DNA from 2 places in the Delftia sp. DS1230 genome. Region 2 is predicted to be linked to the other one. Evidence: riboswitches for the same ligand, from Rfam matches in the RefSeq annotation. Region 2 holds a riboswitch; the other holds the start of a gene.
The links. Region 2 has a riboswitch for S-adenosylhomocysteine ahead of metH (methionine synthase). Riboswitches for the same ligand answer to the same signal wherever they lie in the genome.
Positions count from the first base shown of each region.

Region 1 (15,793 bases), 520 kb from region 2:
TTGCTGCCAGGCGCGGGCCCCCCACCAAAAACGGTGCGCTACGTCAGCCGCCGATATAGACGAACTTGAAGAGGAAGACGCCGCCGATCAGCCACACCATCCAGTGCACTTCCTTGGCGCGCCCCGTGAACAGCTTGAGCACGGCATAGGTGATGAAACCGAAGGCCAGGCCATTGGCCACCGAGTAGGTGAAGGGCATGAGCAGGGCCGTGACGGCAGCGGGGATGGCCTCGGTGGTCTCGCCCCATTCGATCTCGGTCAGCTCCTTGAGCATCAGGCAGGCCACGAAGAACAGCGCAGGCGCCGTGGCGTAGCCGGGCACCACGCCGGCCAGCGGCGACAGGAACAGGCAGCACAGGAAGAGCACGGCCACGGTCAGCGCCGTCAGGCCCGTGCGGCCGCCCGCTTGCACGCCGGCCGCGCTTTCCACATAGGCCGTGGTGCTGGAGGTGCCCAGCAGCGAGCCCGCGAAGATGGCGCCGCTGTCGGCCAGCAGCGAACGGTTGAAGCGCCCCATGCGGCTGGGCACCAGCAGGCCGGCGCGCTTGGCCACGCCCATCAGCGTGCCCGTGGCATCGAACAGCTCGACCAGGAAGAACACCAGCACCACGTTGAGGATGCCGCCTGTCAGCGCGGACTTGATGTCCAGCTGCAGGAAGGTGGGTGCAATGGAGGGCGGCGCCGAGAACACGCCGTGGAACTCGTTGCCCGCGAAGAAGAACGAGGCCACGGTGACCGCGACGATGCCGATCAGGATGGCGCCCGGCACCTTCAGGCGGTCCAGCACCACGATGATCAGAAAGCCCAGCGAGGCCAGGATGACTTCGGGCTTGTGAAGGTCGCCCAGCGTCACGAAGGTGGCTGGCGATGCCGCGACGATGCCCGCGCTCTTGAGCGCGATCAGCGCCAGGAACAGGCCGATGCCCACGGTGATCGCTATGCGTATGGACTGCGGTATGCCCTTGATGATCAGCTCCCGCAGGCCGAACAGCGTCACCAGCAGGAACAGGCAGCCCGAGACGAAGACCGCGCCCAGCGCGGCCTGCCAGGTGAAGCCCATGTGCAGCACCACCACGTAGGCGAAGTAGGCGTTCAGGCCCATGCCCGGCGCCAGCGCGATGGGATAGTTGGCGTACAGCGCCATGATGGTCGTGCCCAGCGCCGCGATCAGGCAGGTGGCCACGAAGACGGCCCCCTTGGGCATCCCCGCATCCCCCAGGATCGAGGGATTGACGAAGATGATGTAGGCCATCGTCAGAAAGGTCGTCAGGCCCGCGACCAGCTCGGTTCTTACATTGGTGCCGTGCTCACTGAGCTTGAACACCCGTTCCATCCAGTTCATCGCATTGTCTCCGTGTTGTTTTCGCATGCGGGGCGCAACGGTTGTGAAAGCGCCCAGGGTTGAGCACCGGCTGTCCAGGCCGGCACAAGGCATGGCGCCCTGCCGGGCGGCCATGGACCTGGTGGCGCGCATCGCTGCGCGCGGATTCAAGGAATGAGGGGGCGGCGCCGGTCCGCTCAGCTCCCGGCGGCCTGCACGGCCTCGATGGCGCGCAGGATGGATTCAGGCGTGGCCGGCGATTGCAGCGGCGGGTTGCTGCGGTGCCCGCCCGCGGCCGAGACGGCATCGCGGATGGCGAAGAACACCGAGAACGGCAGCAGCAGCGGCGGCTCGCCCACGGCCTTGCTGCGGTGGATGGAGTCCTCGAAGTTGTCGCCCTCGAACAGCCGCACGTTGAACACGGGCGGGCAGTCGTTGGCCGTCGGGATCTTGTAGGTGCTGGGCGCGTGCGTGGTGAGCTTGCCGCTTTGCGGATGCCAGACCAGCTCTTCCGTGGTCAGCCAGCCCATGCCCTGGATGAAGGCGCCCTCGACCTGGCCCACGTCCACGGCCGGGTTCAGCGACCGGCCCACGTCGTGCAGCACGTCGGCGCGCAGCAGCTTGAACTCGCCGGTCAGCGTGTCCACCACCACCTCGCTCACGGCGGCACCGTAGGCGTAGTAGAAGAAGGGCCGGCCCTGCATGGTGTCCTTGTTCCACGACAGGCCGGGCGTGGCATAGAAGCCGTCGGACCACAGCTGCACGCGCTCGATGTAGGCCTCGCCCACCACGGCCTTGAAATCCAGCACCTTGCCGTTGACGTGGACCTGGTCGTTGGCGAAGCGCACGTCCTCCGCGCGGCCGCCATGGCGCTCGGCGGCGCAGGCGGCCAGGCGTTCGCGGATCTGGCGCGCCGCGTCCTGCGCGGCCTTGCCGTTGAGGTCGGCCCCCGTCGATGCCGCCGTGGCCGAGGTATTGGCCACCTTGGTGGTGTCGGTGGCCGTGACGCGCACGCGACCGAAGCCCACGCCCAGCTCATGCGCCACGACCTGGGCCACCTTGGTGTTCAGACCCTGGCCCATCTCGGTGCCGCCGTGGTTCACGAGGATGGAGCCGTCGTTGTAGACATGGACCAGGGCGCCGGCCTGGTTGAAGTGCTTGACGTTGAAGGAGATGCCGAACTTGAGCGGCGTCAGCGACAGGCCGCGCTTGAGCACGGGGCTGGCCGCGTTGAACTCGGCGATGGCATCGCGGCGCGCGCGGTAGTCGCTGCAGGTCTCCAGCTCGGCCACCAGCTCGTGGATGATGTTGTCGGTCACGACCTGGCTATAGGGCGTGACGTTGCGCTCGGTCTTGCCGTAGAAGTTGACGCGGCGCACATCGAGCGCGTCGCGCCCCAGCTCGCGCGCCACCGTCTCCATGATGTTCTCGATGGCGATCGCGCCCTGCGGGCCGCCGAAGCCGCGGAACGCCGTATTGCTCTGCGTATTGGTCTTGCCGGAGTAGCCGTGCATGGACACATCGGGCAGCCAGTACGTGTTGTCGAAGTGGCACAGCGCGCGCGTCATCACGGGGCCGGACAGGTCGGCCGAGTGGCCGGCGCGCGAGACCATGGAGATCTCGGCGCCGAGGATGCGGCCCTCGTCGTCGTAGCCCACCTCGTACTCGTACCAGAAGCAGTGGCGGCGGCCCGTGATCATGAAGTCGTCATCGCGGTCCAGGCGCAGCTTGACGGGGCGGCGCAGCCGCGTCGCGGCTACCGAGGCCACGCAGGCGAACAGGGCCGACTGCGACTCCTTGCCGCCGAAGCCGCCGCCCATGCGGCGGCACTCCACATGCACGGCGTGCGAGGCCACGCCCAGCGCATGCGCCACCAGGTGCTGCATCTCGCTGGGGTGCTGGGTGGAGCAGTACAGGTGGACGGCACCGTCCTCCTTGGGGATGGCGTAGCTGATCTGGCCTTCCAGGTAGAACTGCTCCTGGCCGCCCACGTAGAACGAGGACTTCAGGCGGTGCGGCGCCTCGTCCATGGCGCGGCGCGCGCCGCCTTCATTCGTGCTGCGCGCCAGGTGCATGGGCGGCAGCACGTACTGGCCCAGCTCATGCGCCTGCTGGGGCGTGAGCACGGGCGGCTCGGCCGTGATGTCGGCCGCCGCCTTGGCCTGGGCCGCAGCCAGGCGCGCCGCCTCGCGGCTTTCGGCGATCACGGCGAACAGCGGCTGGCCCAGGTAGCGGATTTCGCCGCTGCACAGGATGGGGTCGTCGTGGATGATGGAGCCGCAGTCGTTGACGCCGGGAATGTCCTCGCCCGTGAGCACGGCCACCACGCCGGGCATGGCGCGGATGGCATCCAGCCTGAGCGCATTGAGCCGGCCATTGGCCACGGGCGACAGGCCCAGCGCACAGTGCAGCGTGCCGTCCAGCTCGGGCAGGTCGTCGATGTAGGCGGCCTCGCCGGCCACATGCAGATGGGCCGACTCATGCGGGCGGCTGATGCCCACGCGCTGGCCCTGGGTGTGGGCACCGGCCTCGGCCCGCTCATCCACGCGGAAGGCGGTGTTCTTCAGGTAATGCGCAAAGGCCTCGGATGAGTGCAGCAGGGAGGGATCGATGGGGCGGTTCATTTCAGGCTCCTTGGTGCACTGCGTGGGGCATCACGCTCCAGACGCTGGTGGCCTGCAGCGGCAGCGGCTGCTGCGGACGTGTCTCCAGCCACAGGCGCTGCAGCAGGTTCTGCGCCACCTTGAGCCGGTAGTCGGCGCTGGCGCGCATGTCGGACATGGGCTTGAAGTCCTGGGCCAGCGCGGCCTGGGCGGCCTTCACTGCGGCCTGGTCCCAGGGCTGGCCCACGATGGCCGCCTCCGCCAGGGCCGCACGCTTGACCACGGCAGCCATGCCGCCAAAGGCCAGGCGGGCGGACTTCACCACCTCGCCATCGAGCTCGATGGCCAGCCCCGCGCACAGCGCCGAGATGTCGCAGTCAAAGCGCTTGCTGATCTTGTAGGCACGGGTCTGGCGCCGTGCAGCGTCCAGCGGCACGGCCAGGGCCTGCACGAACTCGCCCGGTTCCAGCTGGTTCTTCATGTAGTCCAGATAGAAGTCATGCAGCGGCATGCGGCGCACGCGTGCGCCCTTGCGCAGCTCGATCTGCGCGTCCAGCGCCATCAGCACGGGAGGGGAGTCGCCAATGGGCGAGCCATTGGCCACATTGCCGCCCATGGTGCCCGCATGGCGGATGGGCACGGAGGCAAAGCGCAGCCACACATCGGTCAGCCCCTCGAAGCGCTGCGACAGCGCGGACCAGGCCGATTCCAGCGAGGCACCGGCGCCTATGTACAGCTCGCCGCCGTCCAGGCTGCCCGCGCCGCGGCGTTCCTCGACGCGCTTCATCTCGGCCACGTCGCCCACATAGACGATGTCGCCCAGGTCGCGGAACTGCTTGGTCACCCACAGCCCCACATCGGTGGAGCCTGCCAGCAGGCGCGCGCGGGGCTTGGCCTCGCACACGGCGGCCAGCTCGTCCAGCGTGCGCGGAGCGTGGAAGCTGTCCACACGGCCGCCCTGGGCGGCGTTGGGCGCGGCGTAGTCCAAGCCGGCATCCTGCGCGCGCAGGCCCTGCAGTGCCTGCACCACGGGTTCAGTGGCCATGCGCGTGGCGGGCAGGTCGAACATGCGCTGGCCTGCATCCAGGATGGGACGGTAGCCCGTGCAGCGGCACAGATTGCCCGACAGCTCGTCGGCCAGCTGCTGGCGCGAGGGGCGCGTGCCGGCCTGCTGGTGGTGCTCGTAGGCCGACCACAGCGACATCACGAAGCCCGGCGTGCAAAAGCCGCACTGCGAGCCGTGACAGTCCACCAGCGCCTGCTGCACGGGGTGCAGCTCGGCACCGCCTGCGGGCTTGCCCGTGGCACAGCCCTGCTTGCCGGCGCACTGGCCCTTGACGTCCTCCACCGTGAACAGCGCCTTGCCATGCAGCGTGGGCAGGAACTGGATGCAGGCATTGACCGTCTGCAGCTGCAGGCCGCCCACGGCGTCGGGCGCGCCGTCTTCGGCCAGCTCGGCGATGACCACGGTGCAAGCGCCGCAGTCACCTTCGTTGCAGCCCTCCTTGGTGCCGGTGCAGCGCGCGTCGCCGCGCAGCCAGTCGAGCACCGAGCGCGTGGGATGCGGCCCCTGTACCTCGACGATCTGGCCGCGGTGATAGAAGCGGATTGGTTGGGAACTGGGGCTCTGGCTCATGCTCGTGGGGGCAACTGCTGGTGCGTGGACTGTTCGGATCACGACTTACGCAAATTCCGAGGAAGAAAGCCGCTGGCCCTGTGGCGATGGCGTGTTTGCGTTCTTGCTTGCGTAAGTCCTGCGGATGTACCCGAGATTAAGTCCAGCCCCGCCCAAACGCATAAGACGGCCTCGATATTTCCTATGCGGGCTGCCATATATCCTTGCCAAAAACAAGGGTAAACCCGCAACAAAAGTGTGGATTGCAGCGGTTCAGGGTTCAAAAGCTATGCACAGCCCTCACTCGTGCTCGGCCGGCTCCAGAGGCTTGGGCCGCACATCCTCATCGTCGCCCAGCTGCGAGAAGATCATGGTCGAGGCCAGCGTCACCGCGCCCATGCAGACGAAGGTGGCGCGGAAGGCATTGAGGGTGTGCTGCGGCGTGTCGCCGCCGAACCATTCGCTGAAACCGGCCAGCACCGCACCTGCGGCGGCCACGCCCATGCCCATGGCCAGCATCTGCACCATGGACAGCAGGCTGTTGCCGCTGCTGGCGTTGCCGGCATCGAGGTCCTTGAGCGTGACGGTGTTCATGGCCGTGAACTGCATGGAGTTGGTGGCGCCGAAGATCAGCAGCTGGACGATGACCACCCACAGCGGCAGCGCCGTGGAGACCGTGCCGAAGCTGGCGATCATCAGCGACAGCACCAGGGTGTTGCCCATGAGCACGCGGCGGTAGCCGATGCGCTGGATGAGGGTGGTGGTCTGGCGCTTCATGGCCATGCTGGCCAGCACCGTGGGCAGCATCATCATGCCGGCCTGCAGCGGCGAAAAGCCCAGGCAGACCTGCAGCACCAGCGGGATCAGGAAGGGCATGCAGGAGCTGCCCAGGCGCGAGAACAGGTTGCCCAGCAGGCCCACGCGCAGGCTGCGCACGGCAAACAGCTCGGGAGCGAACAGCGGGTCGGGCCGGCGCAGCGCGTGCAGCCAGTAGGCGGCCAGGCTGGCCAGGCCGAAGATCAGCAGCACGAAGACCATGGCGCCGTGGATGCCCTTGCCCGACATGCTGTCCAGCGCCAGCGACACGGCCACCATGCCGAAGGCCAGCAGCGCATAGCCCACGCCGTCGAAGCGCTTGACGGCAAAGCGGTCGCCCACCGGCATGAAGCGCAGCGTGGCGGCCAGGCCGATCAGGCCCACGGGCACGTTGACCAGGAAGATCCAGTGCCAGCTCACGTACTCCACCATCCAGCCGCCCAGCGTGGGTCCGATCAGTGGCCCGACCAGGCCGGGGATGGCCACGAAGCTCATGGCCTTGAGGAACTGCTCGCGCGGAAAGGCGCGCAGCACGGCCAGCCGGCCCACGGGCATGAGCAGCGCACCGCCCATGCCCTGCAGCACGCGTGCGGCCACCATCAGCTGCAGGTTGGGAGCAATCGCGCACAGCACCGATCCCAGCACGAACAGCGCAATCGCCCACAGGTAGACGCGCCGCGTGCCGAAGCGGTCGGCCATCCAGCCCGATGCCGGGATCAGCATGGCCATGGTCAGCGAATAGGCGACGATGACGGACTGCATGCGCAGCGGGCTCTCGCCCAGGGCCTCGGCCATGGTGGGCAGCGCGGTGTTGACGATGGTGCCGTCCAGCGTCTGCATGAAAAAGCCGATGGCCACGAGCCATAGGAGCACCGAACGCGAGGAGGATGTGGTGGAGGCGGAAGCGCTTTTGTCTTCAGGAATCATGGCAAGGCAGCAATGCGCAGGCGTTAAAAAACCGCCTGCGCATTGCTGCGCGGCGGTTGGTGGCGTGTTGTGCGGCGGGCTGCTGCGGGCTTCACTGCAGCGCGGCCGACAAGGCTTACACCGAGAAGCTCGATCCGCAGCCGCAGGTGGTGGACGCGTTGGGATTCTTGATCACGAACTGCGCGCCCTGCAGGTCTTCCTTGTAGTCGATCTCGGCACCCACCAGGTACTGGTAGCTCATGGCGTCGATCAGCAGCGACACGCCATTCTTGGTCATGGTCGTGTCGTCTTCGTTGGTGATCTCGTCGAAGGTGAAGCCGTACTGGAAGCCCGAGCAGCCGCCACCTTGCACGAACACGCGCAGCTTCAGGTCAGGGTTGCCTTCCTCGGCGATCAGATCGGCCACCTTGGCAGCTGCGCTGTCGGTGAAGACGATCGGGGTGGGCATTTCGGCGGTGGTGGTTTCGGTGATTTCTGCGACGGCGCTCATGGGGATACTCCGAAGTTCTCAATTGGCCCGAATGGTACAGCAAAGGGCTCGGGAATTCCCGGGGCTGCCGGCTTGACGACAGTGCAAGTGGGGACATTGCCCACTGAATGAGAAAGGTTTGCATCGCCCAGAAAAAAACCGCCGGCAAAGGCGGTTTTTTTCTGGGGAAAGCCCCGGGGGACTTTCCTGCAGTGCCAGCGGATTAACGCTTGGAGAACTGCTTGGCGCGGCGTGCGGAGCGCAGGCCGACCTTCTTACGTTCGACTTCACGAGCGTCACGCGTCACGAAGCCGGCTTGGCTCAGGACGGGCTTGAGCGCTGCGTCATAGTCGATCAGGGCGCGGGTGATGCCGTGGCGGGTAGCGCCGGCCTGGCCGGATTCACCACCACCGTGGACGTTCACTTGAATGTCGAAAGCTTCCAGGTTGCTCGTCAGAGCCAGGGGCTGCTTTGCGATCATGATCGAGGTTTCGCGGCCGAAGTATTCCTGAATGTCCTTGCCATTCACGGTAATCTTGCCGGAGCCCTTCTTCAGGAACACGCGTGCGACGCTGGATTTGCGACGGCCGGTGCCATTGTTCCAATCACCAATCATCTAGGTCTCCTTAGATTTCCAGAGCCTTGGGCTGCTGGGCGGTGTGGGGATGCTCAGCACCGCCGTACACCTTGAGCTTCTTGATCATTGCGTAGCCCAGGGGACCCTTGGGCAGCATGCCCTTGACGGCCTTTTCCAGAGCGCGGCCGGGGAACTTGGCCTGCATGTCGCGGAAGTTGGTGGCAGTGATGCCGCCGGGGAAACCAGAGTGGCGGTAGTACACCTTGTCCAGGTTCTTGGTGCCGGTGACCTTGAGCTTGGAGGCGTTGATGATGACGATGAAGTCGCCGGTGTCAACGTGAGGTGTGTAAATGGCCTTGTGCTTGCCGCGCAGACGGAGTGCCACTTCGCTGGCGACACGTCCGAGCACCTTATCGGTGGCGTCAATCACAAACCACTCGTGTTGCACCTCAGCGGGCTTTGCGCTGAATGTAGACATGAGTTTTCTCTTTCAAGAAAGGTTTGGCGGGCCCTTTTCCGCGGTCGGTGCTTCTTCAAAAAGGAAGCCTCTTAGGCGGGGATGTAAACTTCGCCGCGGGACCCATAAAATCGCTGCGAAGCCCGCCATTATACAAAACTGGCGCAACCGCACCATCCCCCCGATCCGCAAGTCCCCGGCAGCCCTCGCCGCGAGGCGCCAGCGCCGGGCAACCTTGCAGCCGCCATGGGTGTCCACCCGCCAGCGCGGCTGGTTACCATCACGCCTATGTTCAGTTACCGCCACGCCTTCCATGCAGGCAACCATGCCGATGTGCTCAAGCACACCGTGCTGATCGCCACCCTGCAATACCTCCTCCAGAAGGAGGCCGCCCTTACGGTGCTGGACACGCACGCCGGCGCCGGCCTGTACCGTCTGGATGGCGACTATGCCAACAAGAGCGGCGAGGCCGCAGACGGCATCCTGCGCCTGGCCCAGGCCAAGGAGTCCGAGCTGGCCCCGGTGCTGCAGGCCTACATCGCATCGGTGCGTTCCTTCAACCAGGGAGCGCAGCTGCGCAACTATCCGGGCTCGCCGTTCATCATCCAGTCCCTGCTGCGCGTGCAGGAGCGCGACAAGCTCAAGGTCTTCGAGCTGCATCCCACCGACATGCGCTCGCTGGCCGGCAACATTGCCCAGCTCGAAGCGGGCCGCCAGGTGGCCGTGCTGCACGAGGACGGCTTCGAGGGCATCAAGAAATTCCTGCCGCCGCCGTCGCGCCGAGCCCTGGTGCTGTGCGACCCCAGCTACGAGCTCAAGAGCGACTACGCCAAGGTGCTGGACATGGCGGCCGACAGCCTCAAGCGCTTTGCCACAGGCACGTATGCGTTCTGGTATCCGATCATCCCGCGCCCCGAGGCGCACGATCTGCCGCGCCGCCTGAAGACCATGACCACCAAGGCCGGCAGGAGCTGGCTGCATGTGGAGCTCACGGTCAAGAGCAACAAGACCTCGGAGCGCGGCGGCCTGCCGGCCAGCGGCATGTTCCTGATCAATCCGCCGTTCAATCTCAAGGAACAGCTCAAGCCGGCCATGCCGCAGCTGGTCAAGCTGCTCGGTCAGGACGAGAACGCGGCCTTCACGCTCGAATCCGGCGGCTGAGCCCGTTCAGCGCGCGTTCGAGGCCGCAGAGGCCACTGCGGTGGACGAGGCAGCGGCGGGCGCCGCAGCCTTCGCCACCGGCTTGGCGGCAGGGACGGCACGGCTGGCCACGGCCGTGCGTGCATTGGGCCTGGGGGCAGGCGCCTTGGCCTGGACACGCGGACGCACTGGCGCCTTGGCCTGAACCCGGGTCCGTGCCTGTGTTGTCTGTGCCTGTGCCTTGGCCTGCTGCGTCTTCTCGATGGACTTGGCCTTCCTGGCCGTGACCAGGGTTTCGGGGCATTCCTGCTCACCATCGTCGAGCTGCCACAGCTCCACGGGCTTGATGCCCAGGCCGACCATGCCCAGCTCCTGCGCTGCGGCCTGGCTCAGATCGATCACGCGGCCAGGCGCAAACGGCCCGCGGTCGTTGATGCGCACCACCACTGTCTTGCCCGTGGCGGCGCTGCGCACGCAGACGCGGCTGCCGAAGGCAAAGCTGCGGTGCGCGGCCGTCAATTCTTCCTTGTCGAAACGCTCGCCGCTGGCGGTCAGCCGGCCATGCAGGCCCGGGCCATACCAGGAGGCAAGGCCTTGCTGGTCGCTGTCGCGCGAGGGCACGAGGGCGAAGTCGGGATTGGAGGGAGCCTCGGCACTGTCTTCGGGCGAGGCCGACTCGGAGGGCTTGGCATCCGGGGATTTGCTGGCCGGCTGCGCGGCCCGCGATGTGCGGCCACCGCGCTTGCCGGCCGAGGGCACGGCCGCTGGCGTCTGGCCTTCATCCATTGCCGCCGCACCTGCGGTCAGGGCGCCGGACTCGGCATCGCTTTGTGCCACGGGAGCCGGCGCGCAGCCGGCCAGGGTGGCGGTGATGGCGCACATGGCCAGCCAGCGCCAGTGCAGGCGTCGAAAACCACGATCCATGGGCAAAAACCTCCAGGGAACGCCTGACCGTTCCCAAGTTCTAGAGGGTCGCCCGGGGCCGGCGCAGTGGCTGCGCGCTCAAAGGCCCAATCGATCGCAGATTTCCAGCGTGGCGACGCTCTGGTTCATCGTATAGAAGTGCAGCCCGGGAGCGCCCTGGCTGCGCAACTGCTCGCATAGACGGGACACGACATCGAGGCCGAAGGCGCGAATGGACGCCGTGTCATCTCCGTAAGCCTGCAGACGCAGGCGGATCCAGCGCGGGATCTCGGCGCCGCAGGCGTCCGAGAAGCGCATCAGCTGCGTAGAGCTGGTGATGGGCATGATGCCGGGAACAACCGGTGCATCAAGCCCCATGCCGCGCGCCGCATCAACGAAACGGCAGTAGGCGTCGGCATTGTAGAAATATTGGGTGATCGCGGAATCCGCGCCAGCGCGCACTTTAGCCGCAAACGCATCCAGATCGGACTGTGGGGATTTCGCCTGCGGATGGACCTCCGGGTAGGCAGCCACCTCGATGTGGAACCAGTCGCCGAACTCGCGGCGGATGAATTCCACGAGATCGCTGGCGTACTGGAATTCGCCACCCAGGCCATAGCCGCTGGGCAGGTCGCCGCGCAGCGCGACGATGCGGCGCACGCCCATGGCCTTCAGCTCCTGCAGTTCGGCGCGCACCTTGTCGTGCGTGGCGCCCACGCAGGAGAAATGCGATGCCGCGCTGACGCCTTCGTTCTGGATGTCACGCACCATGGCGAAGGTGCCCGTCTGCGTGGAGCCGCCCGCGCCATAGGTGACGGAGCAGAACTGGGGCTTGCGCGCATAGAGGTTCTTGCGCACCTGCACATGCTTGGTCGCGCCCTCGGGCGTCTTGGTCGGGAAGAACTCGAAGCTGATCGGAAAGCTCATGTAAGACTCGCTGCTCAGTGTTTCATTCGTTGCGTTTGCGCAGCTTGGCGCGGCCCGGACCGGGCACGCCGAACTCGGTACTGGTGTCGATCACACGCTCGTTGCGCTGCTCGCGCAGCACGGTGCGGGACACGCGCTTAGGCGCGGCCGGCTTAGGAGCGGCCTTCACGGCCGAGCGGGGCTCGTCGTCGTCCTGCGTTTCAGGCTGCTCTGGCTCCTTCACCACGGCCGCCTGCTGGGCATGCACGAAGAATTCGCGGTTGCCGTCGCCGCCTTCGATGGCCGACTCCATCCAGCCCTTGACCTCCAGGCCCAGCTCGCCCAGGCAGGTGCGAATGCGCTGCTCCACCTCGGTGAACAGGGCCGCATCGCGCACGATGCCGCCCTTGCCGACCTGGCCCGGCTGCAGCTCGAACTGCGGCTTGACCAGCATCAGCAGCTGGCCATGCGGCTTGAGCAGGCGCGTGACGGCCGGCAGCACCAGGGTCAGAGAGATGAAGGACAGATCGCCCGTGACGAAGTCGAACTGCGGCGTGATGTCCACGTCGGCAAACTCGGCGCGGCGGCGGCGCTGCGTGGCCACCGTGCCCTCATCGCGCGCCTTGCCCTTGGCCGCGCGCTCGGCCTTGAAGGCCTCGATCTCGTTTTCCTTGGCGTCGTCGCTGTCGTCGTAGTCTTCGTCAACCACGCCGCCGTTGCGCATCCAGGCATAGGGCGCCACGGGCTGGGTGTCGTTGTCGTCGGGATCTTCCTCCCAGCGTTCGGACAGCACTTCCTCGCAGGCCTCCTGCAAGCCCTCGGCCGTCACCGCGCGGGCATTGACGCCTTCGACGCAGATCACGCGCGCATCCGAGCGCAGCCGGTCATGCAGCTGGCCATGGCCCACGTCCACGCCGATGACCTGGGCGGCGCCTGCCTGCAGCAGGCAGTCGGTGAAACCGCCCGTGCTCTGGCCCACGTCCAGGCAGCGCAGGCCGTCCACCGACAGCTTGGTGGCCGCCAGCGCGCCTTCCAGCTTCAGCCCGCCGCGCGAGATGAACCGGGCCTCGGCCCCGTCCAGCAACTGCAGCTCGGCACCTGCGGGAATCTCGTCACCGTTCTTGGCGACCTTCTTCCACGGCGTCAACGGCGTCATGCGCCACTGCACGCCACCCGCAATCAGCCGCTGCGCCTGCGAGCGCGTGGCCGCATGGCCGGCTTCCACCAAAAATACATCTGCGCGCATAGCGTCGCTCCAGGAAATCTCAGTTGACTAATGCCCGAAACCGGCGCGACCCAACTCAGGGACGCCAAGCAAGGGCCGCCCCGCAGCGAGGGCGTCGTCCCCCTCCCCCGCGAAGCGGGTAGAGAGGGGGAAGGCGCGTCAGCGCCTCAGGGGGTGCTTAATACCTATAAGTTTCGGGCTTGTAGGGCCCCTGCTTGCTCACGCCGATATAGGCAGCCTGGCCGTCCGTCAGCTCGGTCAGCATGGCGCCGACCTTCTTCAGGTGCAGGCGGGCAACCTTCTCGTCCAGGATCTTGGGCAGCACGTAGACCTTGCCGACCTCGTAGGCATCGGGCTTGGTGAACAGCTCGATCTGGGCGATGGTCTGGTTGGCGAACGAGGCGCTCATCACGAAGCTGGGGTGGCCGGTGGCGCAGCCCAGGTTCACCAGGCGGCCCTTGGCCAGCAGGATGATCTTCTTGCCGTCAGGGAAGGTGATGTGGTCCACCTGGGGCTTGATCTCTTCCCACTGGTACTGCTCGATGGAGGCGACGTCGATCTCGTTGTCGAAGTGGCCGATGTTGCAGACGATGGCTTCGTTCTTCATGGCCACCATGTGCTCGTGGCGGATGATGTCGCGGTTGCCGGTGGTGGTCACGAAGATGTCGGCCTTGTCTGCCGCCCACTCCATGGTCACGACCTTGTAGCCTTCCATGGCGGCCTGCAGGGCGTTGATGGGATCGATCTCGGTGACCCAGACCTGGGCCGACAGCGCGCGCAGCGCCTGGGCGCAGCCCTTGCCCACGTCGCCGTAGCCGGCCACCACGGCGACCTTGCCGGCGATCATCACGTCGGTGGCGCGCTTGATGCCGTCCACCAGCGATTCGCGGCAGCCGTAGAGGTTGTCGAACTTGCTCTTGGTGACGGAGTCGTTGACGTTGATGGCGCGGAACTTCAGCGTGCCCTTGGCCGACATCTCGTTGAGGCGGTGCACGCCGGTGGTGGTCTCTTCGGTCACGCCGATGATGTGGGCGCTCTTGCGCGTGTACCAGGTGGGGTCCTGGGCCAGCTTGGCGCGGATGGCGGCAAAGGCGATCTTCTCTTCCTCGGAGGCGGGGTTGTCCAGCACGGACAGGTCCTTTTCGGCGCGCATGCCCAGGTGCAGCAGCATGGTGGCATCGCCGCCGTCGTCCAGGATCATGTTGGGGCCTTCGCCTTCGGTACCGGCGGCGCCGAATTCAAAGATGCGGTGGGTGTAGTCCCAGTAGTCGGCCAGCGATTCACCCTTGATGGCGAACACGGGCGTGCCCGTGGCGGCGATGGCGGCGGCGGCATGGTCCTGCGTCGAGAAAATGTTGCACGAGGCCCAGCGCACGTCGGCGCCCAGGGCCTTGAGCGTCTCGATCAGCACGGCCGTCTGGATGGTCATGTGCAGCGAGCCGGCGATGCGCGCGCCCTTGAGCGGCTGCGCCGCGGCGAATTCCTCGCGCGTGGCCATCAGGCCGGGCATTTCGGTTTCGGCGATCAGGATTTCCTTGCGGCCCCAGGCGGCGAGGGAAATGTCAGCGATGGCCGTGTCGGCGGAAACGGGACGAACAGCAGCGTTCATGGTTTTCTCCAAAAGATGAATGAAAAACCACGTTCTGCGGGAGACGAAAAAAAGCTCACCGCACAGAAAGCGTGGGCGAGCGTCGTTGCAGGTATGACTCCGAGCCTCGCAGACCGCATCTGGTGAATGGGCCTGCTGCAACGCTCCTCGGAGAGGCGCTGATTATACCGATCCCGGGGATGCCTCACCGCCCAGCCCCACAAGCCGGTAGCCCACCTGCAGCTCGGTCACCAGGTGGCGCGGCTGGGCCGGCTCGTCCTCGATCTTCTGGCGCAGATTGGCCATGTGCACGCGCAGGTAATGGGCACGGCCCAGGTATTCGGGTCCCCAGACCTGCAGCAGCAGCTGGCGGTGGGTCATCACACGGCCCTGGGCGGCGATCAGCGCCGCCAGCAGGCGGAATTCGATGGGCGTGAGGTGCACCGGCTGGCCCGCACGCCGCACCTCGTGCGTGGCCAGGTCCACCTGCACCTGGCCGAAGTGCACCTGGCTGGATGCAACTGCGCCGCCTGCGGCCCCCAGTTGCTGGCGGCGGCGCAGCATCACGCGCAGCCGGGCCAGCAGCTCGGGCACACCGAAAGGCTTGACCAGGTAATCGTCTGCGCCGGCGTCCAGGGCGGCCACCTTCTCGTCCTCGCGCTCGCGCGCGGAGAGCACGAGCACGGGCACGGAGGACCATCCGCGCAGCTCGGTGAGAACCTGCTTGCCGTCGGCATCCGGCAGGCCCAGGTCGAGGATGACCAGATCGGGCTGGCGGCTCGCCGCCTCGATCAGGCCCCGGCGCGCGCTGTCGGCCTCGAAGACCTGCCAGCCCTCGTCCTCCAGCACCAGGCGCACGAAGCGGCGGATGCCGGGGTCGTCCTCGATCATCAGGATGCGGTTGGTGGGCGTGCTCATGGCGCAAGACTCTAATCGAGCAATGGCTGCTCCGGCACCGGAAAGCGCAGCGTGAACACGGTGCCGGGGCCTGGGCGCGCGGCAGCGGCCTCGATGCGCCCGCCATGGGCCTCGACAATGCTGCGCACCAGCGCCAGCCCCAGGCCTATGCCCGAGACGGTGGACTCGGCCGTGCCGCGCGTGAAGGGCTCGAACAGCGTCTCCACGGGCAGGTGTGGCGGCAGGCCGGGCCCGCCATCCTGCACGGCCACAAGCACCTCGCCGTCCTGTTCGCGTGCGTGGATGGTCAGCGGCGTGCCGGCCGGCGTGTACTTGGCGGCGTTGTCCA
Region 1 is NZ_CP157763.1:785,382-801,174, reverse strand. It holds gene AAN986_RS03570 (NCS2 family permease) at 44-1,342, opposite strand; gene xdhB (xanthine dehydrogenase molybdopterin binding subunit) at 1,519-3,945, opposite strand; gene xdhA (xanthine dehydrogenase small subunit) at 3,947-5,560, opposite strand; gene mdtD (multidrug transporter subunit MdtD) at 5,840-7,282, opposite strand; gene erpA (iron-sulfur cluster insertion protein ErpA) at 7,398-7,772, opposite strand; gene rpsI (30S ribosomal protein S9) at 7,975-8,367, opposite strand; gene rplM (50S ribosomal protein L13) at 8,378-8,806, opposite strand; gene rlmJ (23S rRNA (adenine(2030)-N(6))-methyltransferase RlmJ) at 9,074-9,946, shown strand; gene AAN986_RS03530 (septal ring lytic transglycosylase RlpA family protein) at 9,953-10,849, opposite strand; gene metF (methylenetetrahydrofolate reductase [NAD(P)H]) at 10,928-11,755, opposite strand; gene AAN986_RS03520 (TlyA family RNA methyltransferase) at 11,778-12,980, opposite strand; gene ahcY (adenosylhomocysteinase) at 13,138-14,568, opposite strand; S-adenosyl-L-homocysteine riboswitch at 14,639-14,723, opposite strand; gene AAN986_RS03510 (response regulator) at 14,731-15,465, opposite strand; gene AAN986_RS03505 (sensor histidine kinase KdpD) at 15,477-15,793, opposite strand, start outside.
Region 1: it holds a riboswitch for S-adenosylhomocysteine, as region 2 does, so the genes downstream of both, ahcY (adenosylhomocysteinase) here and metH (methionine synthase) in region 2, are expected to answer to the same signal.

Region 2 (15,793 bases):
CACCAGGATCACGGCATCGCCGTCGGCCAGCGCATTGCCGTTGGCGTCGCGCACGATGCCGTCACCAGCGGCGGCTTCGCCGGACTCTTCTTCGGCCTGCATGGGCCATTCGAAGGCGCAGTCGGGGCAGATGTAGCTGGCGGCGTCGGGATAGGTGTTTTCAAGGCCGCACTGGGGGCAGGCGGGAGTGGTCTGGGGCATGGGATTGAACAGATTCGGTGAAGACAAAGAGGCGCGGCGGGCGCGCCGTACCTGGCGATTGTCGCCCCTGCCCCCGCAGGCATGCACCGGCAAACCCGAGCGGCCTGCTACGCTGCGCGCCACTCTTTGCTTTTTCCCCATGGATACGCTGACCCCCTTGCGCGCCTTCCGGCGCATCGTAGAACTGGGCTCCATCGCCAAGGCGGCCGACGCGCTGGAGCTGTCCTCGGCCGCGCTGAGCAAGCAGCTGCGCGCGCTCGAAGCCCATCTGGGCGCCGTGCTGCTGCAGCGCACCACGCGCCGCATGAGCCTGACCGACACGGGCCAGGCCTACTATGCCGAGTGCTGCCGCCTGCTCGATGAATTCGATGCGCTGGAGCAGTCGGTGCGCGCGCAGTCGCAGCAGGTGGCCGGCCGGCTGCGCGTGAATGCGCCGCTGTCGTTTGCGCTGAGCACGCTGTCGCCGCTGCTGGCGCGCTTCATGCAGCGCCATCCGCAGCTGCAGATCGACCTGTCCATGGAAGACCGGCTGGTGGATGCGGTGGGCCAGGGCTTCGATGTGTCCATCCGCCTGAGCGCGGAGCTGGCGGACTCCTCGCTGATCGCGCGGCGCCTGGCCTCGCTGTCGCAGATGCTGTGCGCGGCCCCGTCCTATCTGCAGGCGCATGGCCGCCCGGCCAGTGCCGCCGGGCTGCGCGGCCATGCGCTGCTGAACTACAGCCTGGCGCATGCGCCCCGCGAAGCGGGCGAGAGCCCACAGGCGCCGTCCGAGGCGCGCGCCAACGTCAACAACAGCCTGATGCTGCGCGACCTGCTGGTGGCGGGCCTGGGCATTGGCGCCCTGCCCTCGTTCCTGGCGCGGCCGGCGATTGCGGCAGGCCAGCTGGTCGCACTGGACCTTGCGGACCAGGCCGCGCAGGCCCGCCATGTCTACGCGGTCTATCCCACGCAGCGCCACCTGCTGCCCAAGGTGCGCGCCTTCGTGGACTTCCTGGCCGAGGAGCTGCCCGCCGCCATGGGCGAGGATTGTTGACGCCGCGTTAAGAGTTCCTCAAGCGCGCGCCCCTTTTTCGCGCCGGGCTTGCGGCCTACGCTTGCCGTCCATCACAGCCATGAAGGACACAAGCATGACGCAATGCAATGATTTTTCCTGCGCCCTGCCCGCGCAGGATGCGGCGGCCGCCTCGCCGCAGCAGGCCCTGCAGGCGGCGCCCGCAGCGGCGCCTGCGGTCGCCCCCGCCATCGACTTCTTCCATGACGTGGTCTGCGGCTGGTGCTACGTGATGTCGCCACGCCTGCGCCAGGTGGCGCGCGAGCTGGGCCTGCGCGTGCGCCACCGCAGCTTCGTGCTGCAGGCCTCGCGCGCCGAGATGGTGGCGGCCTTCGGCTCCATGGAGCGCGCCAAGCAGGTCATCCTGGAGCACTGGCAGGCCTGCGCGCAGCATGACGACGAGGACCGCATCGACATCGAGGGCATGCGCCGCGAGGCCTTCGAGTACCCCAGCGGCATGGCCGGCGCACTGGCCTGCCAGGCGGCCCAGATCCTGGGCGGCGATGACGCGCACTGGGATCTGTTCGACGCCATCCAGCACGCCCACATGAGCGAGCACCGCAACATCGGCGACGCCGAAGTACTGCTGGACATCGCCACGCGCACGGGCTTCGAGCGCAACGCCTTCGCAGGCTGCATGGAAGGCGCCCAGGCGCTGGAGCAGGTGCGCCAGGACCGCGCTCTGGCACAGCGCATGGGCCTGCGCTCCATTCCCACGCTGATCGCGCCGGGCCTGCCGCCGCTGCAGACCCAGTCGCTGGCTGCGCTGCGCGAACGGCTGCACTTCCTGGCGGCCTGAGCGCCCCCGTCTTTGCTTTTTTTCATCGGCGTTTTTCCGCCTTCCCTTGCGCGCGGCATGCGCGCCCTCTTTCAGCAGACCAAGGACTCTTGCATGACTCTCCAACGCTTCGCTCGCCGCATGGCGCTGCCCTCTCTCGTGATCGCCCTGGCCGCCGCCTTCGCGGGCACCGCGGCCCAGGCCCATGGCGGCCACGAGCCCCCGGCCGGCGCACGCCAGGACGTGGGCACCAGCCCCTGGGGGCCGGCCGACGAGATCGGCCGCCTGAACCTGATCACGCCGGCCTCGCGCGCGGCCATCCTGCAGCGCATCACGGGCGGGCAGGTCTATGACCTGGCCACCGAGTACTACGTGGGCATGCCCAGCTGGCAGGACGCGGGCGATCCGCACTACCAGTTCTGGATGACGCACACGCCGCGCGGCACCGTGGTGGACGACCCGATGAACGTGGGCAAGGACATGAACGCCACGCGCAGCTACACGGGCACGGCGTTTTCCATGTACAGCCACACGGGCACGCACATCGATGCGCTCAACCACTTCGGCATCCGCGGCAGGATCTGGAACGGCTTCAGCGCAGACCAGCACCTGGGCGACCGGGGCTGGCAGCGCACGGGCATAGAGAAATTCCCGCCGCTGGTGGCGCGCGGCGTGCTGATCGACGTGGCGGCCGCCAAGGGCCTGGAGATGCTGCCCGACCAGTACCGCATCACGCGCCAGGACCTCAAGGATGCGCTGGCACGCCAGAAGGTGACGCTGCAGGAGGGCGACATCGTGCTGGTGCGCACGGGCCGCATGAAGCTGTACGGCCAGCCCCAGGCCTACATGGCCAAGCCGCCGGGCCTGGGCCTGGATGCCGCGCGCTTCCTGGTGGAGGAAGGCGGCGCCATGATCGTGGGCGCCGACAACCTGAGCCTGGAGACGTTCCCGTCCGAGGTGGACGACGACTACGTACCGCTGCACAGCTACCTGCTGGCGCAAAAGGGCGTGCCCATCATGGAGCTGGTGGCGCTGGACGACCTGTCGCGCGACAAGGTCTACGAGTTCGCCTTCATCGGCGGCCCGCTCAAGATCCGCGGCGGCGACGCCGCGCCGCTGCGGCCCATCGCCATTCCGGTGCGCTGAGCGGGGCAAGACGAGATTTCTTGAGCTTGACCTCGAAACTCCCGCGCCCCCAAGGCGAGGGACACCGAGCAAGGGCCGCCCCGCAGCAAGGGTGTCGTCCCCCTCCGAAGAGAGGGGGAAGGCGCGAAGCGACTCAGGGGGTGATCACAGACTCGTGCCCATTTTGCTGAGGAAGCGCTCGCAGGCGTCGAGCTGGGCCAGCTCGACGAACTCGTCGGGCTTGTGCGCCTGCTCGATGGAGCCGGGGCCGCAGACCACGGTGGGAATGCCGGCGTTGTGGAACAGGCCGGCCTCGGTGCCGTAGGCCACCTTGCGCTTTTCCTGGTCGGCGGTCAGCGCGCGCACCAGCTGGGTGATGGCGGCTTCTTCCGAGGCTTCCAGCGCGGGCGCGCTGGCGCCGGTCTCGATCTCGATGCGCGCGTCGGCGAACTCGGCGCGCATGCGCGGCAGCAGTTCGTCGCGCACATAGGACTCGACCTGGGCCTGGATGCCGTCCACCGACATGCCGGGCAGGTTGCGGAATTCATAGGCGAATTCGCACAGCTCGGGGATGGTGTTGACCGCGATGCCGCCCTGGATCTGGTTGGTGGTCATGGTGGTGAAGGGCACGTCGAAGAATTCGTCGTAGGGGCCGTGCGCCTTGAAGTGGTCGGCGATGTCCCGGATGCGACAGATCAGCCGCGCCGCGTATTCGATGGCATTGCTGCCGCGCGGCGTGAGCGACGAATGCGCGGCCTTGCCGTGCACGCGGCAGCGGTAGAGGTTGATGCCCTTGTGCGCCACCACGACCTGCATGCTGGTGGGCTCGCCGACCACGCAGCCGTCGAAGCGCGCGCCCTCGGCCTTGAGCTGGTTGATCATCACGGGCGCGCCCGCGCAGCCGATTTCCTCGTCGTACGAGAAGGCCAGGTGCACGGGCCTGGCGCGCTGCGTGGCCAGGAATTCAGGCACCAGCGCCAGCGAGGCGGCGATGAAGCCCTTCATGTCGCAGCTGCCGCGACCATAGAGGCGCCCGCCCTTTTCGGTGAGCGCAAAGGGGTTGGTGCTCCACTGCTGGCCATCGACCGGCACCACGTCGGTATGGCCGGACAGCACGATGCCACCCTGCGTTTCGCCATTGCTGGCCGGCAAAGTGGCGAAGAGATTGGCCTTGGCGCCGTCCGGAGAGTGGAACAATCGGGCACTCACGCCCAGCGTGGCCAACTCATCGCGTACACACTCGATCAGCGCCAGGTTGGAGTTGCGGCTGGTGGTGTCGAATGCGACCAGTGTTTCCAGCCAGTCGCGGGTGTTTTTCCAGGTAGTCATGTGGTTCCATCTGCGCCATGGCCTGCGCCGCCCTTCGTGGACGACGCAGGCCATGGCATAGGCATTGCATATGGCGAAGCAGTGTACGCCCGGGTTGCGGCCCGGGCAGGCACGCCGCCCCATGCCCCGGGCGTGACTGCCGTCTTTTCAATCCCTTTTCGGAAATGGACCCTGCTTTGACCAAGCAAACCGTCTCGACCCGCAACATCGTGGCTGCCGTCATCGGCAACGCGCTGGAGTGGTATGACTTCCTGGTGTTCGCCTTCATGACACCCATCGTCGCCAAGCTGTTCTTCCCCAGCAATCCCGACAATCCGGACGACAACATCAACCGCATCCTGATGACCACGGCCGTGTTCGGCGTGGGCTTTTTCATGCGGCCCGTGGGCGGCATCCTGCTGGGCCTGTACGGGGACCGCAAGGGCCGCAAGGCGGCCATGGTGATGGTGACCGGCCTGATGGCCGTGGCCATCGCGCTGATCACGCTGGCGCCCACGTATGCGGCGGTGGGCATCCTGGCGCCGCTGTTCATCGTGCTGGCACGGCTGCTGCAGGGCTTTGCGGCCGGCGGCGAGTTCGGCACGTCCACGGCACTGCTGATCGAGCTGGCACCGCCCGGCAAGCGCGGCTTCTATGGTTCCTGGCAGATGGCCGGCCAGATGCTGGCCCTGCTGATCGGCGCGGCCACGGGCACGCTGATCACCGAGATCTTCACCGAGGAGGAACTGATGGCCTGGGCCTGGCGCGTGCCCTTCGCCGTGGGCCTGCTGATCGTTCCCGTGGCGCTGTACATCCGCCGCCATGTGGAGGAGCCCGAGGTCTTCAAGGAAATGCAGGCCGCGCAGGCCAGCGGCAAGGCGCGCCAGATCGGCATCATGGAGATGCTGCGCACGCATGCGCGCGAGACGCTGGTGGGCATGGGCCTGGTGGTCACGGCCACGGTGTCCATCTACATCACCTTCACCTATCTGGTGACCTATGCCACGGTGACGCTGAAGCTGCCCATGCGCGATGCCTTCATGGTGCAGATGGCCGGCGCCGCGCTGATGGTGGTGATCATGCCGTTCTTCGGCGCCCTGTCGGACCGCGTGGGCCGCCGCATGCTGACCATCGGCTCGCTGATCGGCTACCTGGTGGTGCTCTACCCGCTGTATGCCTGGCTGACCGACGGCCCCACGGTGCAGAAGCTGCTGATCACCCAGTTGGTGGTCTGCGTGTTCGTGGCCGTGTTCTTCGGCGTGTTCAGCACGGTGATGGCCGAGCTGTTCCCGCCCCAGGTGCGTTCGGCCGGCATGTCCATGGCCTACAACGTGGCGGTGATGATCTTCGGCGGCTTCGCGCAGTTCATCGTGACCTGGCTGATCCGCTCCACGGGCTCGCCCATGGCGCCGGCCTTCTATGTGATGTTCGGCGTGACGCTGGGCCTGCTGGCGGCCTTCTTCATCAAGGACCGCGCGATGGAGCGCAACCTGCGCTGATCCCCCCCGGGCGGCGCGCCCTGCGCCGCCCTCGCGCATGCCCCGGCACGGGGCCTGCACAGCCTTGCCGCACGCCGCGCGCACCATGCGCGGGCATGCCGGCCCCCGCCCTGCACCACGGCGGGGAGGCCCGCCCGCATCTGCCGATTTCATGCAGAAAAAGTCAGGGCTGAACTTCTCTGGAGTGCCGCAAATCCGCAGGGAATACCCTCTGCTGGCACGCGTTTCGCTTGTCTACATTCTTGCATGCAAGTTGCAGAGCCACTTGCATACAAGATTCCACAACTTGCGAAAGACGACTATGCGCCGCTTTGCCAGATCACTGTTCGGACAGGTGGTGATCGCACTCATCCTGGGTGTGCTCGCCGGAATATTGGCCCCTGAATGGGCCGTGAAACTCAAGCCCCTGGGCGATGGCTTCATCAAGCTCATCAAGATGATCATTCCCGTGCTGGTGTTCTGCGTGGTGGTGCACGGCATCGCGGGCGCGGGCGACCTCAAGCGCGTGGGCCGGGTCGGCGTCAAGTCGCTGATCTACTTCGAGGTGCTGACCACCATCGCCCTGGTGCTGGGCCTGGTGCTGGCCTTCGTGTTCCAGCCCGGCGCGGGCATGAACGTGGACCCGAGCAAGCTCGACGCCTCGGCCATGAGCGCCTATGCCAGCAACGCCGACAAGCTGACCAGCGGCGGCACGGTGGACTTCCTGATGAAGCTCATCCCCACCACCGTGGTGCAGGCCTTTGCCACGGGCGACGTGCTGCAGGTGCTGCTGTTCGCCGTGCTGTTCGGCTGCGCACTGACCATGCTGGGCGAGCGCGGCGCGCCCGTGCATGCGCTGATCGACACGCTGTCGAACGTGCTGTTCAAGATCATGGGCATCCTCATCAAGCTGGCGCCGCTGGGCGTGCTGGGCGCCATCGCCTTCACCGTGGGCCAGTACGGCATAGGCTCGCTCAAGCAGCTGGGCATGCTGGTGCTGCTGTTCTACGTGGCCGTGATCTTCTTCGTCTTCGTGGTGCTGGGCCTGGTGATGCGCTTTTCGGGCTTCAGCCTGATCAAGCTGCTGCGCTACCTGCGCGAGGAGCTGATGGTGGTCTTCGCCACCACCTCCTCGGACAGCGTGCTGCCCCAGATCATGGCCAAGCTGCGCAACCTGGGCGTGCGCGACTCCACCGTGGGCCTGGTGATTCCCACGGGCTACTCGTTCAACCTGGACGCCTTCTCCATCTACATCACGCTGGCGGCCGTGTTCATCGCCCAGGCCACGAACACGCCCATCGGCATGGCCGACCTGCTGACCATCCTGGCGATTGCGCTGGTGACCTCCAAGGGCGCCCACGGCGTGCCGGGCTCGGCCATCGTGGTGCTGGCGGCCACGCTGCATGCGATTCCGGCCATCCCCGCCATCGGCCTGGTGCTGGTGCTGTCGGTGGACTGGTTCATGGGCATTGCCCGCGCGCTGGGCAACCTGATCGGCAACTGCGTGGCCACCGTGGCCATCGCGGCCTGGGAAGGTGACATCGACCGCGAGCGCGCCCATGCCGTGCTCAACGGCCTGGCCGACAATCAGGGGCCCGACGCCGAGCCCTCCGGCGCCGCCGCCGTCCCCGCAACCGTGACCCCTGCCCACCCTGCAACGCAATGACACCTGTAAGCCCCCAGCACATCGCCGAGCGCGTCGTCGAAGCCATCCTGGCCCAGAAACTGGCGCCCGGTGAACGGCTGGGGGAGCAGGAGCTGGCCGACAACTTCGAGGTCAGCCGCACCATGGTGCGCGAGGCGCTGATGCAGCTGCAGGCGCGCGGCTTCGTGCAGGTGCAGCCCCGGCGCGGCTGGTACGTGGTCCAGCCCTCGGCCGAGGAGGCGCAGGACGCCTTCGCGGCGCGCCGCATCATCGAGACCGGCATCCTGGGCGAGGCCGGGCGCCCCCTGCAAAGCGTGATCGGCCAGCTGCGCCGCCACATCGCCCAGGAGCAGGAGGCCATTGCGGGCGCCGACGCCGCCACGCGCGCCTTCCTGCTGGCCGACTTCCACGTCTGCCTGGCCGAGCAGATGGGCCACCGCCTGCTGGCGCTCACCCTGCGCGACCTCACGGCCCGCACCACGCTGGCGGCCACCTTGTTCCAGTCCACGCACAGCGCCAGCCAGTCCTGCGCCGAGCACGAACGCATCGTCGAGGCGCTGGAGCGCGGCGATACCGAGGGCGCCAAGGCCCTGCTGCTGGAGCACATCGGCACGGTGGAGCGTTCGCTGGAGATCCGCCCGAGCGAGGCGCCCGACGCCGGCGACCGCCTGCGTGCCACGCTGGCGCCCCTGTTCGGGGGATAACCCTGTGTCGGTGGGTCGGCAAATTTCCACCGACCGTCGCTAAAACGCCAATCCGGGCCCTACGGGGCGCACTGTCATGGTGCCGACACGGCTGACTGCATACGCTGCTGAGCTGGCGCATTGCGCGCCGTTCATCAACCCACCACTGCTTCGGATATGACCCAACGTCCTATGTCCTTTTCCCGCACTCCCCTGCTCGCGTCCCTGTGCGCGGCTGCAGTCCTCACGGCCTGCGGCGGCGACGGCGGCTCGTTCTACCTCACGCTCGACGGAAAGCAGCCCCAGGTGATCGCCCACCGCGGCTTCTCGGGCAAGTTCCCGGAGCAGACGCGCATGGCCTACGAGGCCGCCGCCGACGCGGGCGCGGACATGCTCGAACTCGACATGCACCTGACGAAGGACTGCCAGCTGGTCGCCCGCCACAACGCCTGGCTCAGCGACAGCACCAACGTGGCCGACGTGGCCAAGACCAATGCCGAAGTGGCGCGCCGCCAGCGCACTGCGGCCGGCGTGCTGGTCAACGTGAAGTACCCCGCCGTGCCTGCCAACGGCCCCTCGCAATACCTGAGCGACCAGCTCGATGCCAACGATCCCAAGTCCGTGCTCAAGGCCCTGGTGGTCGATGGCGAGGACCACCGCAACGACTGGTCCATCAGCGACTTCACGATGCAGGAGCTGCGCAGCTGGCTGACCGGCACCATCCTGGACAACCGCAGCGAGCGCCCCACCGAGTGGAACGGCAAGCTGCCCCTGATCAGCGCCCAGGACGTGCTGGACATCGCCGCCGCCAAGGGCAAGGCCCTGGGCCGCACCATCCCCGTCTACGCCGAGACCAAGAACCCGTACTGGAACAACCAGCAGGCGATCGCCAACGGCTGCGGCGCGCCCGGCTCGCGCCCGTTTGAAGACGCGGTGATCAAGCTGCTGGACCAGAACAAGCTCAACGCCAAGGATTCGCCCATCTACATCCAGAGCTTCGACCCGGCCAGCCTCAAGTACCTGCGCCAGGCCGGCATGAAGGCCAAGGGCGTGCAGCTGATCGACGGCAACGACTTCAATCTGCGCGACGGCTCCATGGTCTACATCACCAACGATGAGTGGACCTTCATCAGCGGCCGCCCCTACAGCTGGACCCTGGCCGGCGACGCGCGCACCTTCGCCACCATGCTCACGCCCGCAGGCCTGGCCGAGATCAAGACCTATGCCGACGGCATCGGCCCCTGGAAGCCCCAGGTCCTGGGCCACTCCGTCGTGCCCTACAAGGACGGCGCCGGCCTCAAGGACGTGAACACCGTCAAGGACACGGGCCTGATCCGCGACGCCCACAAGGCCGGCCTGATCGTGCACAGCTTCACCTTCCGCAACGAGCCGGGCCGCCTGGCCGGCCTGTACAAGGGCGACCCCGTGCAGGAATACCTGGCCTACTACCGCCTGGGCATCGACGGCGTGTTCACCGACTTCACGGACACGGCCGTGACGGCGCGCAAGGCGTACAACAAGGAAATCGGGCTCTGATCGAGCGCTGAATGCCGCTGCGGCAGCGTCCATAAAAAAGCCAGGGCATGCCCTGGCTTTTTACTTGCAACGCGCGGCACCAGTCCGCGCGGACAAACGTTCTCACCCCAGATTCGGCGCCAGCAACCGGCGCAGTTCCTCGATGTCCATGCCCCGGCGCGCGGCCATGTCGGCCAGTTGGTCCTCGCCGATCTCGCCGACGTTGAAGTAGACGGAGTCGGGGTGGCCGATGTAGAAGCCGCTGACGCTGGAGGCCGGGTTCATGGCCAGGCTTTCGGTCAGCGTCATGCCGATCTCGTCGGCCTTGAGCACGGCGAACAGGTCGGTCTTGGCGCTGTGGTCGGGGCAGGCCGGGTAGCCGGGCGCGGGGCGCACGCCCTTGTACTGTTCCTTGATCAGCGCTTCGTTGCTGAGGTCCTCGTCGGGCGCATAGCCCCACAGGTCCTTGCGCACGCGCTGGTGCAGGCATTCGGCGAAGGCCTCGGCCAGGCGGTCGGCCAGGGCCTTGAACATGATGCCGGAGTAGTCGTCCAGCGCGTCCTGGAACTCCTTGTCCTTCTTCTCGGCGCCGATGCCGGCCGTGACGGCGAACAGGCCCGCGTAGTCCTGGATGCCCGATTCCTTGGTGGCCACGAAGTCGGACAGGCAGCGGCTGGGGCGCATCACGGGCTGGCCATCCGGGCCTTCCACCATCTGCTTTTCGGTCTGCTGGCGCATGCCGTACCAGGTCATCAGCACCTGGCTGCGGGACTCGTCGGCGTAGAACTCGATGTCATCGCCCACGCGGTTGGCAGGGAACAGGCCGATGGCGCCGTTGGCCTGCAGCCAGCGGCCTTCGATGATCTTCCTGAGCATGGCCTGGCCGTCGGCCAGCACCTGGCGGGCCTGCACGCCCACGATCTCGTCGTCGAGGATGGCCGGATAGGGGCCGGCCAGGTCCCAGGTCTGGAAGAACGGGCCCCAGTCGATGTATTCGGCGATCTCGGCCAGGTCGAAGTTGCGGAACACGCGCCGGCCCAGGGCGCGCGGCGCCACGGGGGCCTGGGAAAAGTCCACGGGCGTGGCGTTGGCGCGGGCCTTGTCCAGCGGCCACAGCGGCGTCTTCTTCTTGTTGGCGTGCTGGGTGCGGACCTTGTCGTAGTCGGCCTGGATCTCGGCCAGGTAGTTGCCCTTGTTCTCGCCCAGCAGGCTCTGGGCCACGCTGACGCTGCGCGAGGCATCGGGCACGTAGACCACGGGGCCTTCGTACTTGGGCGCGATCTTGACGGCGGTGTGCACGCGCGAGCAGGTGGCGCCGCCAATCAGCAGCGGAATCTTCTTGATGCGGAAGTAGTCGTCCTTGTGCATCTCGCCGGCGACGTATTGCATCTCTTCGAGGCTGGGCGTGATCAGGCCCGACAGGCCGATGATGTCCGCGCCCTCGGCCTTGGCCTTGGCCAGGATCTCGTGGCAGGGCACCATCACGCCCATGTTGATGACCTCGAAGTTGTTGCACTGCAGGACCACGGTGACGATGTTCTTGCCGATGTCGTGCACGTCGCCCTTGACGGTGGCGATGACGATCTTGCCCTTGCTGGACACGTCCAGGCCCGCCGCTTCCTGCTGGCGCTTTTCCTCTTCGATGTAGGGCACGAGGTGGGCCACGGCCTGCTTCATCACGCGCGCCGACTTGACCACCTGGGGCAGGAACATCTTGCCGGCGCCGAACAGGTCGCCCACGATGTTCATGCCGTCCATGAGCGGGCCTTCGATCACGTGCAGCGGGCGGCCGCCGCCCTGCACCACGATCTGCTGGTAGGCCTCTTCGGTGTCGACGACGATGAAGTCGGTGATGCCGTGCACCAGGGCGTGCGACAGGCGCTCGCCCACGGTCTTCGGGTTCTCGGGCGTGCCGCGCCATTCGAGCTTCTTGCTGTCGTCCTTGGCGGCGCCCTTGGCGGCGTCGGCAATCTCCAGCAGGCGTTCCGCAGCGTCAGGGCGGCGGTTGAGCACCACGTCTTCCACGCGCTCGCGCAGCTCGGGCTCCAGGTCGTCATAGACGCCGACCATGCCGGCGTTGACGATGCCCATGTCCATGCCCGCCGAGATGGCGTGGTAGAGGAACACGGTGTGGATGGCCTCGCGCACGGGATCGTTGCCGCGGAAGCTGAAGCTCACGTTGGAGACGCCGCCCGAGACCTTGGCGCCGGGCAGGTTCTGCTTGATCCAGCGCACGGCCTCGATGAAGTCCACGGCGTAGTTGTCGTGTTCCTCGATGCCGGTGGCCACGGCGAAGATGTTGGGGTCGAAGACGATGTCCTCGGGCGGGAAGCCCACCTCGTCCACCAGGATGCGGTAGGCGCGCTCGCAGATCTCGATCTTGCGCTGGTAGGTGTCGGCCTGGCCCTTCTCGTCGAAGGCCATGACCACGGCGGCCGCGCCGTAGCGCTTGATCAGCCGGGCCTGGCGCTTGAATTCATCCAGGCCTTCCTTCATGGAGATGGAGTTGACGATGCCCTTGCCCTGCAGGCAGCGCAGGCCGGCCTCGATGACCTCCCACTTGGAGCTGTCCACCATGACCGGCACCTTGGCGATGTCGGGCTCGGAGGCGATGAGGTTCAGGAAGCGCACCATGGCGGCCTTGCTGTCCAGCATGGCCTCGTCCATGTTCACGTCGATGACCTGGGCGCCGTTTTCCACCTGCTGGCGCGCCACGGACAGCGCTTCCTCGTACTGCTCGTTGAGGATCATGCGCGCAAAGGCCTTGGAACCCGTGACGTTGGTGCGCTCGCCCACGTTGACGAACAGCGTGCCCTCGCCGATGGTCACCGGCTCCAGGCCGGACAGCTTCATGGGAGGGGGAGTGAAAGAGGACGACATCAAGCTCACCTGCAAAAACGGCATGGCAACAGGTGAGCGTCGTTGGCACCGTGGGCGCGGTCCGGCCGGGAACCTGCACCTGGCCCAAGCCTGACGCGGCACGCGATCCGGTGTACGGATGGGCGGGTGCCGCGCTGCAACGCTCCTCGGGCCAAAGCCCGGGATTCTACGGCGGCTGGCGGCGGCCTGCAGTGCGGGTTTTACGCCCGCATTCGGGGCAGGCCTGCACAAAGCCATGCGGCACTGCACCAAAGCGCGGCAGCGCGGGCCGCTGGCGGCGCCTTCGGGACGGATTGTCTATGCCCCATCGCCCCGGATTCTTTGCAGCGCCTGAGGACAACGCTCCTTTTTTTGCATCTGGCACGCAATTCGCTATCTGCTGGGTACGTGGTCTGACCAGTCAGGCCAAAACCCTCCACCCGCGCCAGCCCATGCAAAGCATTCCGATCTCGATGGCCCAGACGCTGCAGCAGCACATCCTGAGCGGCCACTACCCCGGCGGCAGCCAGCTGCCGCCGCAGCGCGAGCTGGCCCGGCAGCTGGGCATCAGCCGCGCTTCGCTGCGCGAGGCGCTGTCCATGCTGGAGGCCCTGGGCCTGGTCGAGATCCAGCCGGGCAAGGGCGTGCGCATCAACGGCCCGCACAGCGGCCGTGCACGCATGCACCGCGCCTATGCCACCCCGGCGCTGGGCACGCTGTCGCCGCGCCAGCTGATCGAGCTGCGCCTGGTGCTGGAGCCCGGCTGGGCCGCGCTGGCGGCCGTGCGCGCCGACGACAGCGGCCTGCGCCAGCTGCAATGGACCCAGTCCCAGCTGGCCCACGCCCTGGACCGCAGCGACCTGCTGGCCGCCGCCGACGCCGATCTGCAGTTCCACCTGCTGCTGGCCCAGCTGTCGGGCAACCCGGGCCTGGTGGCCATGGCGCGCCAGCTGGAGCTGGCCATCAGCCACAGCCTGCGCCTGCCCTTTGCCTGGAGCGGCGCCGACGACCAGCCGGTGCGCGAGCACGACGCCATCGTGCAGGCCGTCTGCGCAGGCGATGCGCCGGGCGCTGCGGGCGCCATGCGCGCCCACCTGCTGTCGGCTGCCAGGCGCAGCGGCATCGATCTCGACACACCGGACGACGCGGCGGCGCCCGACGCAACAGCGCCCGATACATCTGCGCCCGATACATCTGCGCCCGACCCTGACCCGCTTTCCTTTCGCCTCATCCCACCTTCCGAAGGAGCTTTCGCATGACTTCCCCCCTGACACCCCGCCGCGCATTCATCCGCACCGCCCTGGCGGCCGCCACCCTGGCCGCTGCCGGCCTGGGCGGCGCCGCTCATGCCGACATGCTGGCCAACATCCAGAAGGCCGGCGTGCTGCGCGTGGCGATTCCGCAGGACTTCCCGCCCTTCGGCTCGCTGGGCACCGACCTGAAGCTGCAGGGCTATGACATCGACATGGCGGCCCTGGTGGCCCAGGAGCTGGGCGTGAAGGTGGAGCTGGTGCCCGTGACCAGCACCAACCGCATCCCCTTCCTGACCACGGGCAAGGCCGACATCGTCATCTCCAGCCTGGGCAAGAACGCCGAGCGCGCCAAGGTGATCGACTTCACCCAGGCCTATGCGCCCTTCCCCAAGAGCGTCTACGGCCCCAAGGACATGAGCATCAAGGCCCCTGCCGACCTGGCCGGCAAGACCGTGGGCGTGACGCGCGGCTCCACCGAGGACCTGGCCCTCACGCAGGTGGCGCCGGCCTCGGCCACCATCAAGCGCTACGAGGACAACAACGCCACCGCGCAAAGCTACCTGACGGGCCAGGTGCAGCTGGTGACGCTGGGCAACATCGTGGCCAACGCCGTCAACGAGCGCACCAGGCTGCGCCAGCTGGACGTGAAGTTCGCGGTCGAGGACACGCCCTGCTACATCGGCGTGGCCAAGGGCGAGCCGGCGCTGCTGCAGAAGGTGGACGCCATCATCACCAAGCTCAAGGCCGACGGCCGCCTGACCAGCCTGTCCCAGCGCTGGATGAAGATGCCGCTGCCCGCCACCCTGTAACCGCTGCGCCCCTGCTCCCGGAAATCCTTCCATGGCCTATCAATTCGACTTCGGCGCCGTGTTCGACTACAGCGGCCTGCTGGCACAGGGCGCGGGCTTCACGCTGGCGCTGACGGCGGCGGGCGCCGTGCTGGGCGGCGCCATCGGCGTGGCCGGCGGCGTCAGCCGCGCCTGGCGCATTGCGCCGCTGCACTGGCTGTTCAAGGTGTACGTGGAGGGCATACGCAACACGCCCTTCCTGGTGCAGCTGATGTTCGTGTTCTTCGGCCTGCCTTCGCTGGGTGTGCAGATCAACGAATGGCAGGCCTGCCTGCTGACCACGGTGATCAACCTGGGCGCCTACATCACCGAGATCGTGCGCGCCGGCATCCAGGAGACGCCGCGCGGCCAGCTGGAAGCCGCTGGCGCGCTGGGCATGGGCCGCTGGGCGGTCTTCCGCCATGTGGTGCTGCGCCCTGCGCTGCAGCGGGTCTGGCCCTCGCTGAGCAGCCAGATCGTGATCGTGATGCTGGGCACCTCGGTGGTCTCGCAGATCGCCGCCCAGGACCTGACGTTTGCGGCCAACTTCATCCAGTCGCGCAACTTCCGCGCGTTCGAGACCTACCTGGTGGTGACGGCGGCGTACTTCGTGCTGGCCCTGGCACTGCGCCAGTTGCTGGCCTGGATAGGCCAGCGCTTCGTGGTGGGCCGCCGCACGCCGCGTGCAGCCAGGCCCGCTGCACCTGCTGCACCTGCAACCACTGCCGGAGACGCCGCATGATTGCCGACATTCCCCTGCTGCCCATCCTGGCCAAGCTGGCCGAGGGCCTGCTGGCCACGCTGGCGCTGTCGCTGCTGGCCTTCGTGCTGGGCGGCGCCACCGGATTGCTGGTGCTGTTCGCCCGCGTGGGCCGCAGCCTGAACCTGCGCCGCCTGGCCAAGGCCTATATCCAGGCCTTCCAGAACACGCCGCTGCTGATGCAGATGTTCATCGTGTTCTTCGGCTCGTCCATGGCCGGCCTGGACATCTCGCCCTGGACGGCGGCCGCCATCGGCCTGACGCTGTACACCAGCGCCTACCTGGCCGAGGTCTGGCGCGGCTGCGTGGA
Region 2 is NZ_CP157763.1:266,407-282,199, reverse strand. It holds gene AAN986_RS01230 (zinc ribbon domain-containing protein YjdM) at 1-201, opposite strand, end outside; gene AAN986_RS01225 (LysR family transcriptional regulator) at 341-1,234, shown strand; gene AAN986_RS01220 (DsbA family protein) at 1,329-2,051, shown strand; gene AAN986_RS01215 (cyclase family protein) at 2,145-3,176, shown strand; gene argE (acetylornithine deacetylase) at 3,321-4,484, opposite strand; gene AAN986_RS01205 (MFS transporter) at 4,649-5,962, shown strand; gene AAN986_RS01200 (C4-dicarboxylate transporter DctA) at 6,264-7,607, shown strand; gene AAN986_RS01195 (GntR family transcriptional regulator) at 7,604-8,290, shown strand; gene AAN986_RS01190 (glycerophosphodiester phosphodiesterase family protein) at 8,462-9,805, shown strand; gene metH (methionine synthase) at 9,908-12,664, opposite strand; S-adenosyl-L-homocysteine riboswitch at 12,692-12,818, opposite strand; gene AAN986_RS01180 (FadR/GntR family transcriptional regulator) at 13,096-13,902, shown strand; gene AAN986_RS01175 (transporter substrate-binding domain-containing protein) at 13,899-14,705, shown strand; gene AAN986_RS01170 (amino acid ABC transporter permease) at 14,737-15,465, shown strand; gene AAN986_RS01165 (amino acid ABC transporter permease) at 15,462-15,793, shown strand, end outside.